DNA from 2 places in the Rubrivivax gelatinosus IL144 genome. Region 2 is predicted to be linked to the other one. Evidence: predicted binding sites of a transcription regulator. Region 2 holds the regulator's gene; the other holds the start of a gene.

Region 1 (3,816 bases), 330 kb from region 2:
AGATGACGTCGGGCTTGGCGGCCTTGATGCCGGTGAGGATGCCGGTGAAGTCGGTCGCCTTGTCGTTGGTGAACTCGCGCTTGACGATGGTCGCGCCGGCGGCCTTGGCGGCCTTCTCGAACTCGGTGGCCACGCCCTGGCCGTAGGCGGTGCGGTCGTCGATGACGGCGACGGTCTTGGCCTTCAGCGTCTGCACCGCGTAGCGGCCCAGCGTGCCGCCGAGCTGGGCGTCGTCGGCGACCATGCGGAAGGTCGTCTTGAAGCCTTGGCGGGTGTAGCGCGGGTTGGTCACCGACGGGGCGATCTGCGGGATGCCGGCTTCGCTGTAGATGCGTGCGGCCGGGATGGCGGTGCCCGAGTTCAGGTGGCCGACGACGCCGTTGACCTTGCTGTCGACCAGCTTCTGCGCCGCTGCGGTGCCCTGCTTCGGGTCGCCGCCGTCGTCTTCGGCCAGCAGTTCGAACTTGGCCGTGCGGCCGCCGATCTGCACGCCCTTGGCGTTCAGCTCCTCGATCGCCATGCGCACGCCGTTCTCGTTGTCGCGGCCGAGGTGGGCGGCCGGTCCGCTGAGGGCGGCGACGTGGCCGATCTTGACGACGATCGGCTCGGCGGCCGACGCGGAAACGGCCACGCAGGCCAGGGCGAGCAGGGAAAGGCGCGGGAAGAAGGCAGTCATGTTCACTCTCTCAGCAGGACGTCGCGGCATGCCGGCGCCGCGCCCCTGCGCAGCGTCACCCCCTCTGTCACCGTCACCTGAGAGATTCACAGCGGCCGCCCGGCGCCGTTTGCTCCTTCGGCGCACCGGCGGACGTCACGCAGCCGGCGCTTCTTCAGAGTTCATCCAGGGCATCGGTCCATGGTGCCTGAGAGTTTCCGGGGTGGTTGCTCCTTCGGCGCCGCGCGATAGGGTGAACGCGCGGACTCTCCCGATGCCATTCGGGCTTTTGGCCTGCCCGGCTGCGGAATCACCACCGGCCGAGCGAGAAGTAGTCGATTATGCCAGCGAACCACGGGGAAACCCGCAGCAAGCTCTCGCCCCATCAGGCGACGACAGCCTCGGCGTCGCGGCGCTCGCCGCGGGTGTCGGTCCAGGAGACGCCGACGCGGTCGCCGGGCTTCGCGCCGCGCAGCACGAAGCGCAGGAACGGGTTCTTCGACACCGAAGGCCCCCAGCGCATCGTCAGCACCGGGCGGCCCTGCAGCGTGACCAGCACCTCGTGGATGTGCCAGGCCGGGATAGTCCGGCCGTCGCCGTCCTTGCGCTGGCCGGACTCCATCTCGTGGGCCATCAGCACGCGCACCAGCGCACGCTCGCCCTGCGACTGGGCGCGGATCAGGATCGGGGCGGCGGCCATGCGGCTCCTTCAGGCGGCGCAACCGCCCAATGTCACGCGGATCTCCTTGCGGGCGAAAAAGACGCGGGCGTCGGAGGTCGTCGCGACGGCCCAGACCGGCGAGGACTCGGCCATCTTGATTCGCAAGGTGAATTCGGGTTCGACGGCTTCGCTCAGCTCAAAGATGGCCGACAAAAGCGCTGGGTTGTGCTCCACGAGCAACAGCAGGCGTTGCGCATTGACAAGCGACGTGCCGAATGTCAATTCGACCGCGGCGCCGTTCTCGGCGACGTCCGGCCCCGACAGCGTCACCTCGGCACTCGGTTGCGGCGTCGCGATGCCGAGCGCGCTCTGAAGCTCGGCCAGCGAGGCGGCTTCGAAGGCAGGCGGCAGGGCCGCGGCGCCGGCGGCCCGCGGCCACAAGCCCAGACTGGCGAGCATCGCGGCACACACGCCGGCGGCCAGCGTGTCGCGGCGTTCGAGGTCGGGACCGAGTGCAGGACTCATGTCGACGAGGTGGCCAAGCGAAGGGGTCGGAATTGATTTGGACCGAGTCCGAGGTCCAGGTTCGTTCTTTGAGTTAAGACAAGTTTCTTAACAAGAGTCGCGCGCCCAATTTCACCGATCGATACAGATCAAGCCCGCCGAGGAGCCCACGAATGAATGCGATGACCGTCCTGTTCTCCACCGATGTCGGCCTGATGAGTCTGGCCGTGATTGCCGTCACCCTGGGAATGGGCGCGTTCTATCTCCGCTACTTCCTGAAGCACATGCGCGAAGACAGCGCACGTGCCGCGGCCGAAGCCAAGGCCGGCCGCTGAAACGCCGCGCCGCACGCGGCGCCGCCCTCGAAACGCCGGCCCCCGGGCCGGCGTTGTCATTGATACAGGCCGCGCTCGCGTGCGAACAGTCGGGCGAGCCCGAACAGCGCGTCGATCGCCGGCGTCGGCTGGCCCAGGCGCTGGCCGAGTTCGCGCACCGCGCCGACGATGGCGTCGAGCTCCACCGGCCGCCCGGCTTCGACGTCCTGCAGCATCGAGGTCTTGAAGGCGCCGAGCCTGGCGGTGATCGCATGCCGGTCTTCCGGCGTCTGCCCGATCGGGCAGCCGACGAGCGCGCCGATCGCCGCGGCCTCGCCCATCGCCTGCGAGCAGAAGGCGCGCACCAGCGGATCGGCGAGCACGCGGTCGGCGGTGGCGCCGGTGATCGCGCTCACCGGGTTCATCGTCAGGTTGCCCCATAGCTTGTACCAGACGTCGCGGCGCACGTCGGCCGAGGCCGTGACGTCGAAACCGGCCTCGCGCAGCAGCGCCGCCACCGTGTCGACGCGCGCACTGGCGCCGCCGGCCGGCTCGCCGACGATCAGCCCGGCGCCCATCTTGTGCACCACCAGGCCAGGCTCCGAGGTGAAGGCCGCGGCGTGCACGACGCAACCGAGCACGGTCTCGAACGGGATCGCGGCGCCGACGATGCCGCCCGGGTCGACCGCTTCCAGCGGGGCGTCGCCGAGCGCCGCGACGCCGTGGCCGAACCACCAGGGCACGCCGTTCATCGCCGGCAGCACGACGGTCTGCGGGCCGATCAAGGGCGCGATGCCGCGCGCCACCTGCGTCAGCGCCGGGCCCTTGACGGCGATGACGACGAGATCCTGGACGCCGAGTTCGGCGGCGTCGGCCGAGACCGCGGCACACGGCGCCTGGATCGACTCGCCGCCCTGCTGCAGCCGCCAGCCGTGACGGCGCAGCGCGTCCAGCGTCGCGCCGCGCGCCAGCGCCGAGACCTTCGCCTGGCCGCGCGCCGCGAGCCGGGTGCCGATGAAGCCGCCGATCGCGCCGGCGCCGAGGATGCAGACCTTCATGTCGTCGAGCCGCTCGCGGCGGCGCTGGCAGTGGAATCGGAAGCGGGCGACGCGGCGTAGACCGCCGCCGCGGCACGCAGGCGTTCGGCGACCTTGGCGCGCAGCTCGGGCGGCGACAGCACCTCGGCGTCGCCGCCGTGGCGCATCAGGTCCATCACGAGTTCGGTGTCGTCGGTATAGGGCAGCTGCAGCTCGTAGCGGCCGTCGTCCAGCCAGCGCCCCTGCTGCTGCGGGTGCCAGACCTCGCGCCCGACCCAGGCCGCGGCCTGCGCGGCGAAGACCACCGTCGCCCAGCGCCGCGTGCCGCCGGCGTAGATGCCGTAGCCGGTGTCCATCTCGGCCTGCACACGTTCCAGCGGCAGCTCGAAAGCCGGCTGGTCGAGCAGCGCGGCCTGCTCCATCGCGTCGAGCGCGAATCGGCGCAGCCCGTCGGCGCGGTGGCACCAGGCGTCGAGGTACCAGGTGTTGCGGTAGTGCACCAGGCGCTGCGGCGAGACGTCGCGCTCGGCGACCTCGCCACGCGTGCGCGTCAGGTAGCGCAGGTGCAGCCGGCGGCGCTCGAGCAGCGCTTCGGCGACACGTTCGAAATGGCGCGCCGGCACCGCGCGCCGCGCCGCCGCGACG
Region 2 (3,816 bases):
ACCGCGGCGCCGGCGGCGGCCGTGTTGGCCAGCGCGGCGACGACCAGCGCCGACTGCAGCAAGCCGCAAGGCCAGGCGACCCACAAGGACCCGGCGGTGGCCGCGCGGGCCGGCCCGGCGATGCGCCGCCAGCCGGCGGCGTCGGCCTGCGGTGCACGTCGCTGCGCGCTGCGGCCGATGTTCTCCAGCCAGGCCGGTTGCCGGCCCTTCCACAGCAGCCACAGGCCGAGCCCGAGGGCCGCAGCGTGCGCCAGCGTCCACAGCGGCCGCAGCGCGGGGCTGAGTTCGCCGACGGCCGACAGCAGGTTGACGCCGGAGGCGACCAGCGCGCCGCCGGCCGCGTAGCCGGCCACGCGGGCGAGATGGAAGCTCCAGAGGGCGGCGCGCTGGCCGGGTGGCAGCAGCGCCGTGCAGGCGGCGCCGCACATCGCGATGCAGTGCGGCGCGCCGGCCAGCCCGAGCATCAGCGCGCTGACGACGAGCGCGAAGTCCACGCGGGGGCCCGAAGAGTCATGCCCGGATTATCCCGTCGCGGGATAACCCGTGCCGGCTCAGATGATGCGCGAGAAGCGCTCGCGGTTGCCGCTGGCGCGCAGGTGCTTGTCGAAGACCGCCGCGACGCCGCGCACGTAGTACCAGCCCAGCGCGGTGATCTGGATCGAGTCGTCGTTGATCTCCAGCAGCCCACCTTCGGCGAACGGCGTCAGATCCTCGAGTTCCGCCGCGAAGTACTCGGGGAACTTGATCAGGTGCGCAAGTTCGATCGACTCGTACTCGACGCGCCCCTGGCACATGATGGCCATGATCACCGCCCGGCGCAGCAGGTCGTCGCGCGTCAGCGTCAGGCCGCGCACGATCGGGAATTCGCCCTTGGCGATGGACTCGTAGTACTCGGGCAGCGTCTTCGCGTTCTGGCTGTAGGTCGCGCCCATGCGGCCGATCGAGGACACGCCCAGCGCGATCAGATCGCAGTCGGGCTGCGTGCTGTAGCCCTGGAAGTTGCGGTGCAGGCGGCCCTGGCGGCGTGCGGCCGACAGCGCGTCGCCCGGCAACGCGAAGTGGTCCATGCCGATGTAGGTGTAGCCCGCGGCGATGAAGCCGGCGATGGCGCCGCCCAGCATCTTGATGCGCTGCTCGCCCAGCGGCAGTTCCTCGGCGAGGATGCGGCGCTGCGGCTTGAAGCGCGTCGGCAGGTGCGCGTAGGCGTACAGCGCGATGCGGTCCGGGCGCAGCTCGGCGATCTGCTGGATCGTGCGCGCGAACGAGTCCGGCGTCTGCTTGGGCAGGCCGTAGATCAGGTCGGCGTTGATCGACTCGAAGCCGTTGGCCCGCGCAGCGACGACGAGGTCGCGCACGCTGTCGTACGACTGCACGCGGTGCACCGCTTCCTGGACGTCGGGGTCGAAGTCCTGGATGCCGAAGCTGATGCGGTTGAAGCCCAGGCCGGCGAGGCTCTTCAGGCGTTCGGGCGTCGCGGTGCGCGGGTCGACCTCGATCGAGATCTCGGCGCCGGCGACGATCTTGAACGACTCGCGCAGCCGGGTCATCAGCCGGCCGATCTCCTCGTCGGTCAGGAAGGTCGGCGAGCCGCCACCGAAGTGCAATTGCGACACCGACTGGCCCTTGCCCAGTTCGGCGACGTGCAATGCGATTTCGGCTTCGAGCGCGTCAAGGTACTCGGCACTGCGCTCGTGGTGCTTCGTGATGATCTTGTTGCAGGCGCAGTAGTAGCAGACCGATTCGCAGAACGGAATGTGGATATAAAGCGACAGCGGTGGCGTGCCGCCCACCGTGCTGCCCTCCGCTCGTTGTCGCAAGGCCTGCCGGTACTCAGCAGGGCCGAAGGCTTCGACGAAGCGGTCCGCGGTGGGGTACGAGGTATAGCGGGGACCGGGCACGTCGAGGCGCCTCAGCAGTGCTTCAGGAACAATCGTGTCCATAATTCATCCGGCCGTCATGCGGTACGGGCTGGACTGTGCCAAACACTCACCCAATCGGCTTGATCTGTCTCAAGCGCCCACCCGAGACGCAAGCAAAGAATTGACCATGCCCTTGAGCGACGTCATGAGCGATACTCGGGTCTGCCCCGCCACGCCGGACCGAACTGACTCCAATCGTCGAACCCCTATGAACAACACGTCTTCCGGCATCCGGCTTGAACCGTTCAAGGTCGCCTGCTCGAGCTGTAACCTGCGTGAACTCTGTCTGCCGGTCGGCATGTCCAACGACCAGCTCGAGCGGCTCGACACGATGGTGGCGACGCGCCGTTCGGTTCCGCGTGGCGAGACCTTGTTCCGTGCCGGCGATCCCTTCCTGTCGCTCTACGCGGTTCGCACCGGCTTCTTCAAGACCTGCGTGTCCTCCGAAGACGGCCGCGATCAGGTCACCGGCTTCCAGATGGCGGGCGAACTTCTGGGCCTCGACGGCATCGGTACCGACCGTCACACCTGCGACTCGGTGGCGCTCGAAGACTCGCAAGTCTGCGTCATCCCGTTCCAGCAGCTCGAAGACCTGTCGCGCGAGTTCAGCGACCTGCAACGCCAGCTGCACAAGATCATGAGCCGCGAGATCGTGCGCGATCACGGCGTGATGCTGCTGCTTGGCAGCATGCGCGCCGAAGAGCGCCTGGCGGCCTTCCTGCTGAACCTGACCCAGCGTCTGCAGACGCGCGGCTTCTCGCCGCACTCGCTGATCCTGCGCATGACGCGCGAGGAGATCGGCAGCTACCTCGGCCTGAAGCTCGAAACGGTCAGCCGCACGTTCTCGAAGTTCCAGGACGACGGCATCCTGGAGGTCAAGCAGCGCCAGATCCGCGTGCTCGACCCGCAGGCGCTGCAAAAGCTCGTCAACGGCTCCTCCGCCGCCTGCTGACCCGAACCCCGGTGCAAACAAAAACGCCGCGCATTGCGCGGCGTTTTGTTTTCTTCAGCTGCGAAATGTTCGGCTGTTGATTTCGTGCTCGCTGCGCGACAGCAGCAGCGTCATGCCTGCGGCGGCCGCCGAAGCGGCCCAGAAGACGAAGAAGGCCAGCGTGTAGACGGCTGCGGGATCGAGTTCGATCGCCCCGCCGCCGAACCAGCGCAGCGCCGCCGGATCCAGCACCGAGAACAGCGCAAGCTCCAGCACCACCGCGGCCAGGAACGCGGGCCAGAGCACCGCACTCCAGTCGCGCGCACGCCGCCTCATCGAATGCCTCGCGGGAGTAGCCGCTCAGGGCGCCGCGGTGGCGGCGTGGTTGCGCGCAGCCATCGCCGGCGTGTCGGCCTGGACTTCGCCGGACTGCGGCACCGACGACGGCACCTCGGTGATGACGAGGTCGGCTCCGCGGATCGCGATGACGGCGGTCGCGACGGCCGCGATGACGACGATCAGCGGGCCCGACACCACCAGCCAGACCATGCCGATGCGCCACCAGGGCGTTGCGTCGCGGGAAACGGGAAGAGTGCTCATCAGGGGCTCCGGTCGAAGCAGCGTCATCGGGGGACGACGAACGTTGATTTCTCGCTGGCGACCACCGGCGTCGCGTCGTTCGCGTCGGGCAGTCGTTCGATGTGGAACTGTATCGCGTGGGCTCCAGGCCCTGCCTGGCTGGCGGTATCCGGCGGCACCCGCAGGGCGATCGTCACCCAGCGCGCATCGGCCGGCTCGACCTCGAAGTCCTTCGGGGCGTCGACCACCATCGGCGTCAGGCCGTCGGCGCTGATGCGGTAGCGCTGCGTCGACTCGGTCGCGTTCATGACCTGCAGGCGGTACAGGTTCTCGATGTAGCCTTCGTCGACGATGCGCGCCAGCGAGGCGCGGTCGCGCACGACGTCG

The links. Region 2 encodes FNR, which switches genes on or off when oxygen is low (the NO sensors DNR and NnrR bind a similar motif). Its sites were predicted from a motif close to TTGATNNNNATCAA; they were not measured.
Region 1: the regulator FNR is predicted to act here: its motif matches at 1,960-1,973, upstream of RGE_RS23485 (DUF3149 domain-containing protein).

The regions. Positions count from the first base shown of each region.
Region 1 is NC_017075.1:3,066,627-3,070,442, forward strand. Features, by position in the region: gene RGE_RS14105 (branched-chain amino acid ABC transporter substrate-binding protein) at 1-676, opposite strand, end outside; glycine riboswitch at 841-939, opposite strand; gene soxZ (thiosulfate oxidation carrier complex protein SoxZ) at 1,041-1,355, opposite strand; gene RGE_RS14115 (thiosulfate oxidation carrier protein SoxY) at 1,365-1,841, opposite strand; gene RGE_RS23485 (DUF3149 domain-containing protein) at 1,994-2,155, shown strand; gene RGE_RS14120 (2-dehydropantoate 2-reductase) at 2,212-3,192, opposite strand; gene RGE_RS14125 (helix-turn-helix transcriptional regulator) at 3,189-3,816, opposite strand, start outside.
Region 2 is NC_017075.1:3,396,467-3,400,282, forward strand. Features, by position in the region: gene RGE_RS15495 (sulfite exporter TauE/SafE family protein) at 1-494, opposite strand, end outside; gene hemN (oxygen-independent coproporphyrinogen III oxidase) at 552-1,940, opposite strand; gene fnr (fumarate/nitrate reduction transcriptional regulator Fnr) at 2,128-2,871, shown strand; gene RGE_RS15510 (hypothetical protein) at 2,926-3,186, opposite strand; gene RGE_RS15515 (hypothetical protein) at 3,211-3,450, opposite strand; gene ccoG (cytochrome c oxidase accessory protein CcoG) at 3,474-3,816, opposite strand, start outside.